One region of the Pseudomonas sp. S2_E01 genome, then DNA from elsewhere that is predicted to be linked to it. Evidence: riboswitches for the same ligand, from Rfam matches in the RefSeq annotation. Region 1 holds a riboswitch; the other holds the start of a gene.
What was found. Region 1 has a riboswitch for cobalamin ahead of AB4O36_RS10780 (CbtB domain-containing protein). Riboswitches for the same ligand answer to the same signal wherever they lie in the genome.

Region 1 (7,835 bases):
GCTGCGTCGAGGTCGAGGGTGCCGACCAGTCGCTCCTCCGTGGCGCCCAGCGGCAGGGTCACGAACTGGCCGCTGGCCAACAAGTCCGCCAGGCCCCGGGCCAGGGTCGACTTGGCCATGCCTCGAGGCCCCTCGATCAGCACACCCCCAATTTTCGGGTCGATGGCAGTCAGGTACAGCGCGAGTTTCAAGTCGTCGGCGCCGACCACGGCGGAAAGCGGGAAATGTGGGGTTTGGGTCATTAAGTCTGTCTCGATCGTGGTCGTCGTTTTATCAGCAACATATTTCCCCTGTGGGAGCGGGCTTGCCCGGGATAGTGGTGCGTCAGTAGATACATGAATCGCTGACCCAACGCTATCGCGGGCAAGCCCGCTCCCACAGGAGGCACAGCGTGTGTGGGGGGAAGCTAGCCATCTTCTTCTATATCCAGCAACAGGTTTTCCAGTGCCTCACGGTACTCGCCCGGCTCCTTCCACAGGCCACGCTGCTGAGCTTCGAGCATGCGCTCGGTCATATCACGCAAGGCATGCGGGTTGTGTTCGCGCACAAAATCCCGGGTCCCTGGGTCCAGCAGATAGGCATCGGCCAGCAACGCGTACTGGTGATCGTCGATCAACTGCGTCGTCGCGTCGAACGCGAACAGGTTGTCCACCGTCGCCGCCATCTCGAACGCACCTTTATAGCCGTGACGCTTGACGCCCTCCAGCCACTTCGGGTTGGCGGCTCGCGAGCGAATGACCCGGTTCAGTTCTTCCTTCAACGTGCGGATCTTTGGCAGATCCGGTTGGCTGTGGTCGCCGTGGTAACTGGCCGCCGCAGCGCCACTGAGGCTTTCCACGGCGGCGAGCATGCCGCCCTGGAACTGGTAATAGTCGTTGGAATCGAGCAAGTCGTGCTCGCGGTTGTCCTGGTTTTGCAACACCGCCTGGACCTGGCTCAAGCGCCGGGCGAACTGCTCGCGCGCAGCGGTGCCTTCGTCGGACCCGCCGTAGGCATAGCCGCCCCAATTCAGGTACACCTCGGCCAGGTCCTCGCGGCTTTGCCACAGGCGACCGTCGATGGCGCCCTGCACACCGGCACCGTAGGCCCCTGGCTTGGCGCCGAAAATGCGCCAACCGGCCTGGCGTCGCGCCGCGTCTTCATCGAACCCGGCCTGCAGAAGGTTCTCACGCTCGGCCCGCACTTTGGCGGCCAACGGATTCAGATCATCCGGTTCGTCGAGCGAAGCGACGGCTTGCACCGCGGCGTCGAACAGACGAATCAGGTTGGCGAACGCATCGCGGAAGAACCCGGAAACGCGCAAGGTCACGTCCACCCGCGGGCGGTCGAGCAGGCTCAACGGCAGGATCTCGAAATCGTCGACACGCTGACTGCCCGTGGCCCAGACCGGTCGCACGCCCATCAACGCCATGGCCTGCGCGATGTCGTCGCCACCGGTGCGCATGGTCGCGGTGCCCCACACCGACAAACCAAGCTGGCGTAGATGATCGCCATGGTCTTGCAGATGTCGTTCAAGAATCAGGTTGGCGGACTGGAAGCCGATGCGCCACGCGGTGGTGGTGGGCAGGTTGCGCACGTCCACCGAATAGAAGTTGCGCCCGGTGGGCAGCACGTCCAGGCGACCGCGACTCGGCGCACCGCTGGGACCGGCGGGGACGAAGCGACCACTGAGGGCGTCGAGCAGGCCGTGCATTTCTGCAGGGCCGCAGGCGTCGAGGCGTGGGGCGACGGTGTTGTTCAGATGGTCAAGGATCGTGTTCACTTCAGACCAGTCACCTCCATCCTGTAGGAGCGAGCTTGCTCGCGATGGTGTGTCAGTCACCACCAAAGTGTCTGATACTCCATCGCGAGCAAGCCCGCCCCCACAGGGTGCGGTATTCAGTGTCTGGACGATCAGGTCTGCGGCAAACAACTCCAGCCGCTCACGGGTATCCCCCGCCGTGCGCCACAGTTCATCACTGACGGCCAGCAACGCCTCCGGTCTCGGCCCGTCCCACGGATCGGCCAGCGCGCAATCGAGCGGATCAAACCCTAATCCGAATGCCTTGGCCAACGCCCGCATCAGGCTCGACTGCGCCCCGCGCCCATCACCACGTGGGATGCGCAGCAATGCCAGCAGCGTATCGATGCGCAAACGTCCGGTCGGAGATTCGCCGAAAATGTGCAGGCCATCGCGGATTTGCGATTCCTTCAAGTCGCACAAATACGTATCCAGGCGCGGCAACCAGATCGCCGCGTCGGCGTCACTGTCCAGGCTTTCGTCCAGCTGCAACTCGCGGTCGATGTGGGTCTCGCGCACCAGTTGCAGGATGTCACGCTGCAACTCCCGCGCCCGCCGTGGGTCGAGCAGTTGCGCTTCGTAATACTCGTCGGCCAACAATTCCAGGTTGCGCAGCGGCCCGTAGGTTTCTGCGCGGGTGAGCGGTGGCATCAGGTGATCGATGATCACCGCTTGCGTGCGCCGTTTGGCCTGTGCGCCCTCGCCCGGATCGTTGACGATGAACGGGTAGATATTCGGTAGCGGCCCGAGCAACGCGTCCGGCCAGCAGTTTTCCGACAGGCCAACGCCCTTGCCCGGCAACCATTCGAGGTTGCCGTGCTTGCCCACGTGAATCACACCGTGCGCACCGTAGGCGTGGCGCAACCAGAAGTAGAACGCCAGGTAGCCATGCGGCGGCACCAGGTCCGGGTCGTGATAGACCGCGCTCGGGTCCACCTGATAGCCACGGGCCGGCTGGATGCCGACAAACGTCAGGCCCAAGCGCAGCCCGGCGATCATCATTCGCCCGCCCCGGCACATCGGGTCTTGCTCCGGCTCGCCCCAGCGGTCCAGCACCGCCCGCCGATTGGCTTCGGGCAAGGCATCGAACAGACGCGTGTAGTCATCCAGCGCGAGGCTCTGATGGCACGGACGCTGGTCGAGATTGTCGAGGTCATTGCTCACGCCACCGAGCAATTGCTGGATCAACGCGGTGCCGCTGTCCGGCAATTCGGCCGGCAGCGGGTAACCTTGCACGTGCAACGCCCGAAGGATGTTCAAGGCGGCGGCCGGCGTATCGAGGCCGACGCCGTTGCCAATGCGCCCATCCCGGGTCGGATAATTGGCGAGGATCAAGGCAATGCGTTTCTCACCATTGGGCACCCGCGCAAGTTCCACCCAGCGCCACGCCAGCTCAGCGACAAAATCCATGCGCTCGGGCGATGCCCGGTAGCACACCACATCGGACTGGCTGCGTTCGCTGCGCCAGGCCAGGTCCTTGAAACTGATCGGGCGGCTGATGATGCGTCCATCCAGCTCCGGCAGCGCAATGTGCATCGCCAGGTCACGCGGGCCCAGCCCTTGCTCGCTGTCACGCCAGCCGGGCTCGTTGTCCTGGGCACAGATGGCCTGGATCACCGGGATATTGCGACGAAACGGACGCAGGTGGGGCGCTTCCGGGCTGGATTGAGCAAAGCCGGTGGTGTTGAGGATCACCGCCGCGTCAACCTGGTCCAGCCAGTCCTCGACCACCGTCAGGCAACCGGGCTCTTTCAGGCTGGCCACCGCAACCGGCAAGGGATTGAGCCCCGCCGCTTGCAAGCGCTGGCAGAACACATCGATGAAGCCCGTGTTCGCCGCCTGCAAGTGCGAGCGGTAAAACAGCACTGCCGCCACTGGCTTCCCGGCCTCCCAGTCGGCTTGCCAGTCGCTGAGCACAGCCGGGCTTTTGCTCGGGTGATAGATCGCGGTGCGCGGCAGGGCTTGGGGTTCACTCCAGGTGTAATCGCGACCGAGCCAGCGACTCGCCAAACAGCGGAACAGGTCCAGGGCGTTGGCCATGCCGCCCTGGCGCAGGTAGTGCCAGAGCCGGTCACGCTCTTCGACCGCTACCGTGCTCAGGTCGCTGAGTTCGGGGTCCGGGCGGTCGTCGCCGGGCACCAGAATCAATTGCACGCCGCGCCGGGACAGCTCGATCAGTTGCTCGACGCCATAGCGCCAATAGGCGATGCCGCCGTGCAGTGAAATCAGGATCACCTTGGCATGGCGCAACACTTCATCGACGTACAAATCCACCGAGGCGTGATTCTGCACCTGCATCGGATTGGCCAGGCGCACGCTCGGGTAATCGTCGGGTAACTGTTGCGCAGCCTCGGCGAGCAAGGCGAGGCTGGAGTCGCCACTGCACAGGATCACCAGCTCGGCGGGGGTTTGTCCAAGGTCGGCAATGTTGTCATCCGACACGAAACCGCCGGGCTGGGTCCTGAGCAGGTGCATGGGTTACACGCTGAGCGCGGCGCGCAGTTGCGCTTCGAGTTGCACGGCGTCCAGCGCCTGGCCGATCAGCACCAGGCGTGTGGTGCGCGCTTCATCGGCGCCCCACTGGCGGTCGAAGTGCTTGTCGAAACGTGTGCCCACACCTTGGATCAGCAGGCGCATGGGCTTGTTGGGGATGGCCGCAAAGCCCTTGACGCGCAGGATGTCGTGCTTGATCACCAACTGGGTCAGCGCATCCAGCAACAGGCTCTCGTCGGCCTGGGGCAATTCGATGGAGATGGAGTCGAACGCGTCGTGATCGTGATCGTCCTCGCCTTCGTGGTGGTGATCGTGGTGACTGTGACGGCTGTCGATGTGTTCTTCGGAACCGGCACCCAGGCCGATCAGCACATCGAGCGGCAAGCGACCGCTGCTGGCTTCGATGATCTTGACCGCCGGCGGCAATTCTTCGGCGACTTCCAGGCGCACGCGGGCCAGGTCTTCAGGGTTGATCAGATCGGCCTTGTTGAGAATCACCAGGTCGGCGCTGGCCATTTGGTCGGCGAACAGCTCGTGCAGGGGCGACTCGTGGTCCAGGTTCGGGTCGAGTTTACGCTGGGCGTCGACCTGATCCGGGAACGCGGCGAAAGTGCCGGCAGCGACGGCCGGGCTGTCGACCACGGTGATCACCGCGTCGACTGTGCAGGCGCTGCGGATTTCCGGCCACTGAAAGGCTTGCACCAATGGCTTGGGCAGTGCCAGGCCAGAGGTTTCGATGAGGATGTGGTCGAGATCGCCCCGGCGCGCCACCAGTTCGCGCATCACCGGGAAGAACTCCTCCTGCACGGTGCAGCACAGGCAGCCGTTGGCCAGTTCGAAGACACGACCGACGGCTTCTTCCTCGGTGCAGCCGATGGAGCACTGCTTGAGGATTTCGCCATCGATGCCCAGCTCGCCGAACTCGTTGACGATTACGGCGATACGACGGCCCTGGGCGTTGTCGAGCATGTGGCGCAGCAAGGTGGTCTTGCCCGAGCCGAGAAAGCCGGTGACGATGGTGACGGGGAGTTTGGCCAGTGTTTTCATCGGATGCCCTTTGGCAAGGTGGCGGGCATACGGGACGACAAGCGCTGCAACAGCGGTGCGCGCAAGAGTTTCGCCACCGGATCACCCCGCCCGGTTGTAGTGAGAATCTGGATCGAGGCAGGTCTCCTGGCTGACAGTGTGCCGGGCGGTTGGCCCGGCATTCGCTGCGCCTTCCCGCGAACCCATTGTGCAGGGCTTGCAGTGGCGTGGCAGCGAACATCACCGTTCACAGTTGCGGGGGCAGCCGCGGCATTGACCGCGTTCCCTTCTTAGCTTCGACAATGGCGAAGAACCTCGAAGCGACAAGGCTACGCATGGTCTGTGGGCGGGTCAAATTCTTGTGGCGGCAATCGGGACGCCATCGCGGGCAAGCCCGCTCCCACAATGGGCCGGTGTCCGCAGTCCCCTGTGGGAGCGGGCTTGCTCGCGATGGGCGCGACCCGGTCTCGATTGACGGCAAAGCCGCCCCATGCTCTCCTACACGCCTTGTTACGGGTGCCCTTCACAGGGTGAAACGGGAAACCGGTGAATCATGTGCTTTACTCAAGCCCATGTCAGTCCGGTGCTGCCCCCGCAACGGTAAGCGAGCGAAGAATCAGATCCACTGTGCCGATCATCGGCATGGGAAGGCGATTCTTGCAGGTTTCGGCAGATGCCCAAGCCCCTCGCGAGCCCGGAGACCGGCCCGCAACACACAGTGACGATACGATCACGAAAACAACAAACCCGCGGTGGGCGGGCGCTGTTTGAACCTCTGCGTGCACGCTACGCAGGGTGTCTGCATGCGCTCTCGTCACCCTGACAGAACAGAGGGAAGCGCCATGTCGATCATCAGCAGCACCAGCCACGCACCGGCCAGCAGCCACACAACCACCCTGACCCAACGCCTGACCGTCGCCGTCTGCGCATCAATCCTGGGCGCGTGCCTGGTCTACGTCGCCGGTTTCTCGCACATCGAAGCGGTCCACAACGCCGCCCACGATACCCGCCACAGCGCCGCGTTCCCTTGCCATTGAGACCTGACGACATGATCAAGCGTATCGCGCAAACCGCAGGTTTTTCCGGACTGCTGGCCGCCCTTCTGCTCACGCTGCTGCAAAGTTTCTGGGTTTCGCCGCTGATTTTGCAGGCCGAAACCTACGAGAAATCCGAGCCTGCCGCCGTTGAAGTGCATGAACATGCTGCCGGCACGGCCGCGCACAGCCACGACACCGAAGCCTGGGAGCCGGAAGACGGCTGGCAGCGCGTGCTGTCGACCACCGGTGGCAACCTTGTCGTCGCCGTCGGTTTTGCACTGATGCTCGCCGGCCTCTACACCCTGCGCGCACCGACCAAAACTGCACAGGGCCTGCTCTGGGGCCTGGCGGGCTACGCCACTTTCGTGCTGGCGCCAACCCTCGGCCTGCCCCCTGAACTGCCGGGCACCGCCGCGGCGGATCTCGCGCAACGGCAAATGTGGTGGATCGGCACCGCCGCTTCGACCGCTGTCGGCATTGCCCTGATCGTGTTCAGCCACCATTGGCTGATGAAATTGCTGGGCGTGGCGATCATCGCCGTTCCGCATGTGATCGGCGCACCGCAGCCGGAGGTGCATTCGATGCTCGCGCCAGAAGCGTTGGAATCGCAATTCAAGATGGCTTCGCAACTGACTAACGTCGCGTTTTGGTTGGCCCTTGGCCTGCTCAGCGCCTGGCTGTTCCGTCGTCAGAACCACGCATGATCATTGAAAGCACAGCGCCGACCCTGGTGGTCGGCCTGGGCTGTCAGCGCGGCTGCCCGGTCGAAACGCTGCGCGCTTTGCTCGACCAGGTCCTCCAGGCTCATCAAATCGAACTGCGTCAAATACAGGCCCTGGCCAGCATCGACCTGAAACGTGACGAGCCCGGCCTGATCGAACTGGCTGCACAACTCAACCTGCCGCTGACGTATTTCAGCAGTGAACAACTGGCGCCCTACGAGCCGTGCTTAAGCCACCGTTCGCAGATCGCCTTCGAACGCACCGGCTGCTACGGCGTGGCCGAGAGCACCGCCCTCGCCCTCGCCGAACAACTCACTCAGGCACCGGCGACCTTGCTGATTTCACGACAAAAATACGCCCAGGCGACACTGGCATTGGCCGGCGCAGCGTAAAATCCCGATAATCCCCGCCCCTGAACATGAGCAATCTTCATCTGAAGCCTTGCCCAACCCTTTTTTGACAGGAAACGACGATGACCGTCTACTTCATTGGCGCAGGTCCTGGCGACCCGGAACTGATCACGGTCAAAGGCCAGCGCCTGATCCGCAGCTGTCCGGTGATCATCTATGCCGGCTCCCTTGTGCCAGCCGCCGTGCTGGATGGCCATAGCGCCGAACAGGTGGTCAACAGCGCCGAACTGCACCTGGAGCAGATCATCGAACTGATCAAGGCCGCCCATGCCAATGGCCAGGACGTGGCGCGGGTGCATTCCGGCGACCCGTCCCTGTATGGCGCGATTGGCGAGCAGATCCGCTATTTGCGCGAGCTGGGCATACC
Region 2 (7,835 bases), 410 kb from region 1:
GCAGGGGTGGGTCGCGTCGAGGAACGATCACTACGACGTGCCGGTGTATCCATGACAATTTTTTGATTGTCTGCCCGGCGCGGCCCACGATGCACCCACGGCACCTGCCACCCAACCACCTCCGAGCGAACGCCATGGAACGAGCCACTCACCTCAGCACCCAGCCCCGCGAGAAATCAGCCAGTGGATGGCTGAACGGCCTTATTGGCGTGCTCATTTTCAGCGGCTCCCTGCCCGCTACCCGGGTCGCCGTGCTGGAGTTTGACCCGGTTTTTCTCACGGTCCTGCGCGCCACTATCGCCGGCTTGCTCGCCCTGGGCCTGCTGACCTTGCTCAAGCAACAACGCCCAACGCGCCATCAACTTCTACCGCTGCTGATTGTCGCGCTCGGCGTGGTGGTCGGCTTCCCGCTGCTGACCGCCCTGGCCCTGCAATACGTTACCTCGGCGCACTCCATTGTCTTCATTGGCCTGCTGCCGCTGGCCACCGCTCTTTTCGGCGTCATTCGCACAGGCGAACGGCCACGCCCGGCGTTCTGGCTGTTCTCGATATTGGGCAGCATGCTCGTTTCCGGCTACGCCCTCTCCCAAGGCCTGAGCGCCAACCCCACCGGCGACATCCTCATGCTGCTGGCCGTCTTCGCCTGCGGCCTGGGCTACGCCGAGGGCGCAAAACTGTCACGCACGCTGGGTGGTTGGCAGGTGATTTCCTGGGCCCTGGTGCTGGCATTGCCGGTCATGGTGTTACTAAGCGTGTGGCGTGCACCCGCTTCCTTCACCGGTGTCAGCCTTTCGGCGTGGTTCAGCCTGGGTTATGTATCACTGTTCAGCATGTTGATCGGATTTGTATTCTGGTATCGCGGGTTGGCCCAAGGTGGCATCGCTGCCGTGGGCCAGCTGCAATTACTGCAACCTTTTTTCGGTCTGGCCCTGGCGGCCGGGCTACTGCATGAACACGTGAGCGTTGGCATGATTGCAGTGACGTTGGCGGTCATTGTGTGTGTCGCGGGTGCGAAAAGGTTCTCGAAATAAAACAGCGTATGACCAATCATTTCGAACGAAACGTCCGGCAAACCAAACGACCGGATGGTCACCGTTTTCGATGGCACGCTTGTTCGGCATTCCCGCCTGCTGCCGAAAAATGGTGATCGATGAAACCTCTACTGCTCACCCTGGGCGCACTCCTGATCAGCCCATGTGCCTTCGCCATGGATGGAGAGTCCTGGTACTTCCAGACAAGCGCCTACACCAAACACTGGAAACCCGATCCTGATCACAACAACCGCCAAAAGCTGATCGGCGTAGAACGCAATCGTGAAGACGGCTCGCTTTGGGGAGGCGCGACGTTTCTCAACTCCTTCGACCAGCGCTCGTACTACGGTTATTACGGGCATCGTTGGGTGGCTGACGAGTATCCGGTGTACGCCAAGCTCAGTGGCGGTCTGGTTCATGGCTACAAAGGCAAATACAAGGACCGGATTCCACTCAATCGCTACGGCGTTGCACCGGTACTTGTTCCGGCGATTGGCACGTTTTACGGGCCGGTCGGTGCCGAGCTGGTAATCCTGGGTGGCGCTGCGGCCATGATTAATGTGGGTTACCGGTACTGACCATCGGGCGCCCGATATTTCCAAAGCGCCAAGCCTTCCGCGAGCCTCAGGGTGGCGCGCGTACCACGGGCCGGTTCACTCCATGCGGATACCGGTCAGCCCACCCTCCCCTGAAACCCAGCAATTTCCTCGGTTATTGACTGTAATCATTTTGTCATGATATCAGTTTGGCATTGCGCCAATTTTCGAGTATTTTGCCTTCCATTGTCCGATGTAGAGCTATGGAAAGCAGCAATGACCGCACAACCTTCAGCCGTAATCAAACAAGCGACTTACCTGGGCTACGAAATCCTCGTCGAAACGTTTGGCCCCATCAAAGTGGAACCCCGCGAGGCCCAAAGCCTGCAGAGCCATCACACCACGACCGTTTCGGTCTGGTACGACGGCCAGGAAATCCGGGAGGCGCGCGAGACGCCGGCGCTGAGGTTCGTGACCCGTGAGGATGCTGCAGAGCTGGGTTTGGAAATCGGCCAGATGATCGTCGATCAACGTCGCGAGTCCACCCCATCCAGCGTGACGGCCTTTAAACTGCCGCGTCTGCGGTTTTCGTTGCTCAGCTGACACACCAATGGGCTACTTGTCGTGACGCGGGTCATCCGCGTCATTGATGTACTTGAGCCCCAGAGGCCCGATCCCATACACCTGCGACACATACTCACCGGACTTCGCCCAGTGGAAGTGCGGCGTGTTCGCCGGCAGCACGACCACACTGCCCGGCCCGTAGGCCACAAGTTTGTCGGCGTCGAAGGTGCTGCCCTGGCCGATATAGAACACGCCGGAAATGACGGTATAGATGCGATCTTCCGAGTGGGTATGCGGCATCAGTTTCAAGCCGTTCGGTACTTTGACCCTGACCACATAAGGCCCCGACTGACTCGGGTTGCCAACGATCACCGCCAGTTTGGCGCCGTCGGGGAACGCGGGAAAACCCTGCCATTGCACATCTTCGCTGCGCATTGACGAAAATTGCTTGTTGTCCAGCGCCTCGGCGTTCGCGGGAGCGCAGAGGGTGGTGGTCGTCGCGGCGAGAAGCAAGGCGTGGAGAGCGTGGCGTAAGCCAATGGTTTTCATGTGTGCGTTCCCTCAAAGCTGTCGCGGCGCACCGCCTGCGAACTGGAACGCGATGATAATTTTTGCCCGGGACGCGGATAAATCACGTCCCGGGCACTTCTGTTCTTACACCGCGTAACAAACTATCGAGGGTTGTTACGCAGAATGGAGAAGTTCAGCGCAGCGGCGACACAGAGCCAGGCGAGGTAGGGAAACAGGATCAAACCGGTAATCAGGTCCAGGCGCAGGGCCATGACGACCATGGCCGCGACCACCAGCCACAACACCACCAGAATCACCATCCCCGCCAACACGTGATGCGCGCCGAAGAATACCGGCGTCCACAAGGTGTTGAGCGCGATTTGCGCGGCCCAGAGTGCCAACACGATCTGGCTGCCGGGGATCAGGCTCAAGCGGTAGCCGGCCCAGGCGAGCAGAAGGTAGATGATCGTCCAGGCAACCGGGAACAACCAGTTGGGCGGCGTGAAGCCTGGCTTGACCAGCGACTGGTACCACTCGCCCGGCTTGAACAGCACACCGGTGCTGGCGGCCGCCGCGCAGGCCAGGAGGAAGATGAAGAAGGTCATGGTCATGATCGGTCCCTGTGTCGGTGTATTTGGAACTTGGACGGGTGCTGACCCGTTAAAAGTTCACGGCGTACAAGGTGAAAAAAACCACGCTCCCCCTCGGCGGCCTGATCGACTACCATACGCCGCCGGTTCCCGAACGGGACTAATAGGGAATTCGAAACGCCGCAACGGGCGTCAATCGAAACTGCCCCCGCAACTGTAGGTGCTGAGCCTGCTCCTCGATAGTCACTGGACCTGATCCGGGAAGGCTGGAGCGTGGCGACGACGCATCAGTCAGGAGACCTGCCGGCCAGACAAATCACTAACCGGCGGGGTGTCCGGGGAGGACATCCGTGCCGAGCGGCCTTGCCCTGCTTTTACAGCAGCGTTCGATGGTGTGTTTCCAGACCCGTACCGCGCCCGTTTCAAGTACGGTTCAAATGGAGATTGCCCCATGCTGTTGCCCCGCCTTACTGCGCTGTTCACCAGCCTTGGCCTGTGCGCCTTCGCACAAGCCGCCCCGACGCAGTACCCGCTGACCATCGACAACTGCGGCACTCCCCTCACCTTTGCTCACGCGCCAACCCGCACCGTGACGATTGGCCAGGCCGGCACCGAGATGCTGTATGCCTTGGGCCTGGGCAACAAGGTGGCCGCCACTTCGCTGTGGTTCAACGATGTGCTGCCGGCTTACAAGACGCAAAACGACAAGGTCGAACGCCTGGCGAACAACGAGCCGAGTTTTGAAGCCGTGATCGGCAAGCGTCCGGAACTGGTGACCGTGGAGTTCGAATGGATGGTCGGGCCACAAGGCGCGGTCGGCACCCGTGAACAGTTTCATGAACTGAAGATCGCGACCTACCTGCTCCCGTCCGACTGCGAGGGCAAGGACAATCGGGTAGGCGCCGACGGCACGCGCCTGGAGCCGTTTCGCATTGACACCATTTACAAGAGCATCGAGCAACTGGCACAGATTTTCGACGTGCAGGACCGTGGCGAGCAGTGGGTCACCGAGCTTAAAGCCAAGCTGGCCGCCTCCGTGGCGAAGGTCCAGCAAAAAGGTGTCAAACAGGCCAGTGCCCTGGTGTGGTTTTCCAGCACCGACATGAACGTCGATCCGTTTGTGGCCGGGCACAAGGGCATTCCGGACTTCATGCTCAGCACCCTGGGCGTGCGTAACGTGGTGGACTCCGATGAAGAATGGCCAACCGCGGGCTGGGAAACCATCGCCAAGGCCAACCCGACTTTCCTGGTGATCGCACGCATGGACCGTCGCCGCTTCCCGGCGGATGACCATGAGAAAAAACTGGCCTTCCTGCGCAGCGATCCGGTCACCCGCAACATGGACGCGGTGAAACACAACCGCATCATCATCGTCGACGCCATGGCCCTGCAGGCCAGCGCTCGGATGTTCGACGGCCTCGAGCAACTGGCCACGGCCATCGACGGTTACGATCTACCGAAATGACTGCAACCTTGATACGTACACTGCTTGCGCTGGGGATGCTGTCGCTGGCGGTGCTGGCGGGTGTTGCCATTGGTGAAACGCCCATCGACCCGCTCGTGGTGCTCCAGGTGCTGGCCAATAAACTGTGGGGCGCGGGTTATGCGCTGAACCCCATCGATGAAGGCATCGTCTGGAACTACCGCCTGACCCGCGCGCTGGTGGCCGCCGCTTGCGGCGCCGGGCTGGCGACGTGCGGAGTCATCTTGCAATCCTTGTTGCGCAATCCGTTGGCGGAACCTTATCTGCTGGGCATCAGCGCGGGTGCTTCGACGGGTGCCGTCCTGGTAGCGTTGCTGGGTGTCGGCGCGGGTTTGCTGACGTTGTCGGCGGGGGCCTTTGTCGGCGCCATGACCGCCTTTGCGCTGGTGGTGTTGCTGGCGCGAGTCAGCGGTACGTCGGGGGGGACCGGGCAGATTATCCTGGCGGGCATTGCCGGGTCGCAACTATTCAATGCAATGACCGCATTCCTGATCACCAAGTCCGCCAGTTCCGAGCAGGCGCGCGGCATTCTGTTCTGGTTGCTGGGCAATCTCAGTGGTGTGCGCTGGCCGTCGGTGTGGCTGGCGGTACCGGTGGCCGTCGCTGGCCTGGTCGTGTGTTTATGGCATCGGCGTGCGCTGGATGCGTTTACCTTTGGCGTCGACTCGGCGGCGTCATTGGGCATTGCGGTACGGCGCGTGCAGTTGGTGCTCATTGGTTGCGCAGCGCTGGTGACGGCGGTGATGGTGTCGATTGTCGGCTCCATCGGCTTCGTCGGGCTGGTGATTCCCCATGCGGCTCGGCTGATGCTGGGCACCGGGCATTCGCGGCTGTTACCGGCCAGCGCCTTGGGCGGTGCGTTGTTCCTGATTGCAGCGGATGTGTTATCGCGAACCTTGATCAAGGGTCAGGTGATTCCGGTCGGTGTGATTACCGCACTGGTTGGCGCACCGGTGTTTGCGCTGATTCTGATTGGTCGGAGGAATGCTCGATGAGTGTCTTGAGCTGCTCTGGCCTGGGCTTTCGCGTGCGGGACGCCGAACTGCTCAATGACATTGATCTTGAGGTCCGGTTGGGCGAAACCCTGGGCATCGTCGGCCCGAATGGATCGGGCAAATCGACGCTGCTGAAGTTGCTGGCCGGGTTGCGTGCACCGGCGACCGGAGACGTGCGCCTGGGTGGCCAGCGCTTGGGCGAGCTGTCGCGACGCAGCATCGCGCAGCAGTTGGCAGTGGTCGAGCAACAGGCGGATACCGACGAGGCCATTCGGGTATTTGATGCGGTGGCGTTGGGGCGTACACCGTGGCTGTCAGCGTTGAGCCCATGGTCGAGCGAAGATGACGCCATTGTCCGCCAGGCGTTGCATGACGTGGATGCCGCGCACCTGAGCAAGCGCACCTGGCGCAGCCTGTCGGGTGGCGAGCGCCAACGCGTACACATCGCCCGAGCCCTCGCCCAACGGCCGCAGATCTTGTTGTTGGATGAGCCGACCAATCATCTGGATATCCAGCATCAACTGGCGATTCTTCGCGAGGTGCAGTCATTGCCTGTCACCACATTGATTGCACTGCATGACCTCAATCAGGCGCTGACGTGTGATCGCCTGGCGGTGCTTGATCACGGCCGGTTAGTGGCGCTCGGCAAACCGCTTGAGGTGCTGACGCCGCAACGGTTGCTCGACACCTTTGGCGTGCAGGCACATTACCTGACCGACCCGTTCGATGGCGCGCAGATACTGAGGTTGCGCTCTACCTGATGCAGCGTTGATGCAGGAGCGAGCACGCTCGCGATGGAGTCAGAGCCACCGCCGGGCATCAGGCCGCCAGCGTCTACGCCAACGACCATCGCGAGTGAAACTCCTGCATGTCATGCGTTGATCAGCGAATAAACGCCGCCAGATCGGCATTCAATTTATCGATCGCAGCCTTGAAGTCCTTGGTGCTGATTTTCTCGCTCTCGTTCGACAACTGGGTGCCGAACACCTTGCGCACGACCTTGGCTACGGTCTGGTTGGTCTTGGCGTCGATGAATTCGGCTTCGATGAACAGGTTGGTGTCTTGATCGCGGTAACCGGTAGCCGCCTGAGTCGCCCCGACCACGGCCGCGATAGGGACGACTTCGTACCATTTCATGCCTTCGTTGGACGCACTCACGCCGGTGATCGCGGCACGCAGGATCAGCGCCTTGGAGCCGGCAGGTGCCGTGCTGCTCACCACCCGGTATTTCTGCCCCAGCGTGCTTTTGGCCTTGCCGGTCATGTAACTCTGCAATTCGTCCAGGGTCTGCCGGTTCACCCGTTCGTTGGGCTTGGGCGCCGGATAAAGTTCCAGCCTGTTGAACACCACCGTGTCGTACGCATTCGGATTCCACGACGGGCTGACCCAGCGCATGGCCTTCTCGCCGCTGGTGGTGGTGACTTCACTGAGGTTGTTGTAGTTGGGAAGAAAGCCCGAGTATTGAGCGCGCTCTGTCACTTTCGAGGTACAACCGCCGAGCAACAGAACCGCCAATGTCACGCCGACAAACAGGTTACGGGATAGCTTCATGGGCAATGCTCCTGGAAAATCAGGGTTTGATGAGGAGAACATCTGGAACCGCAAGCTCGCCGTTATCATCGGTTCGCCTGCGCTACGTCACCGCAGAAAATATCGCCGTCGCCATCCGACGGCGCACTGCGCACCACAATCGAATGCGCGCCCGCCAGCAGATGGGTCAACGATATCGGCGCACTGCGATAAAAACTCCACCCCTTGGTCCCGGCATCGCTTCGCGTGTTGACCTGATCGTTCATGGCGAAGGCGACGGGCCCCGGTTGCTGGCAACTGCCCTGGTTGACGAAGCTGTAGAGCCGCGGCGGCAAGATGGTGCCGGTGGGTACACCAGTGATGTAGAAGTTGAAGTTGGTTTTATCGCCCATGTCGGTCAACGTCACGCGACCGACCTGCCCGGCATTCCTGCCGGTGGCTTGCAGCGCCAGGTTCACCGACTGACTGGATGAGTGAGTGCAGCCAAGCAGTCCGGCTGTGATCAACACACCGGTCAGTGTTCTGTTGAGATTCATGACGACCTCCTCCAATGACTCATATCTTCGGCAGCGGCTTGATGGCCGGGGCTGGCTCAA

Region 2: linked by a shared signal. The riboswitch ahead of AB4O36_RS12495 (ABC transporter substrate-binding protein) and the one ahead of AB4O36_RS10780 (CbtB domain-containing protein) in region 1 are both predicted to bind cobalamin.

What each region holds. Positions count from the first base shown of each region.
Region 1 is NZ_CP162762.1:2,347,301-2,355,135, reverse strand. Features, by position in the region: gene AB4O36_RS10795 (ATP-binding protein) at 1-242, opposite strand, end outside; gene cobN (cobaltochelatase subunit CobN) at 407-4,255, opposite strand; gene cobW (cobalamin biosynthesis protein CobW) at 4,259-5,320, opposite strand; cobalamin riboswitch at 5,420-5,632, opposite strand; cobalamin riboswitch at 5,797-6,023, shown strand; gene AB4O36_RS10780 (CbtB domain-containing protein) at 6,142-6,336, shown strand; gene AB4O36_RS10775 (CbtA family protein) at 6,348-7,040, shown strand; gene AB4O36_RS10770 (cobalamin biosynthesis protein) at 7,037-7,450, shown strand; gene cobM (precorrin-4 C(11)-methyltransferase) at 7,531-7,835, shown strand, end outside.
Region 2 is NZ_CP162762.1:2,753,407-2,761,241, forward strand. Features, by position in the region: gene AB4O36_RS12470 (DMT family transporter) at 135-1,031, shown strand; gene AB4O36_RS12475 (sn-glycerol-3-phosphate transporter) at 1,151-1,609, shown strand; gene AB4O36_RS12480 (hypothetical protein) at 1,844-2,170, shown strand; gene AB4O36_RS12485 (cupin domain-containing protein) at 2,183-2,680, opposite strand; gene tspO (tryptophan-rich sensory protein TspO) at 2,803-3,246, opposite strand; cobalamin riboswitch at 3,359-3,553, shown strand; gene AB4O36_RS12495 (ABC transporter substrate-binding protein) at 3,683-4,696, shown strand; gene AB4O36_RS12500 (FecCD family ABC transporter permease) at 4,705-5,709, shown strand; gene AB4O36_RS12505 (ABC transporter ATP-binding protein) at 5,706-6,470, shown strand; gene AB4O36_RS12510 (DUF3313 domain-containing protein) at 6,592-7,260, opposite strand; gene AB4O36_RS12515 (hypothetical protein) at 7,326-7,775, opposite strand; gene AB4O36_RS12520 (DUF1254 domain-containing protein) at 7,795-7,835, opposite strand, start outside.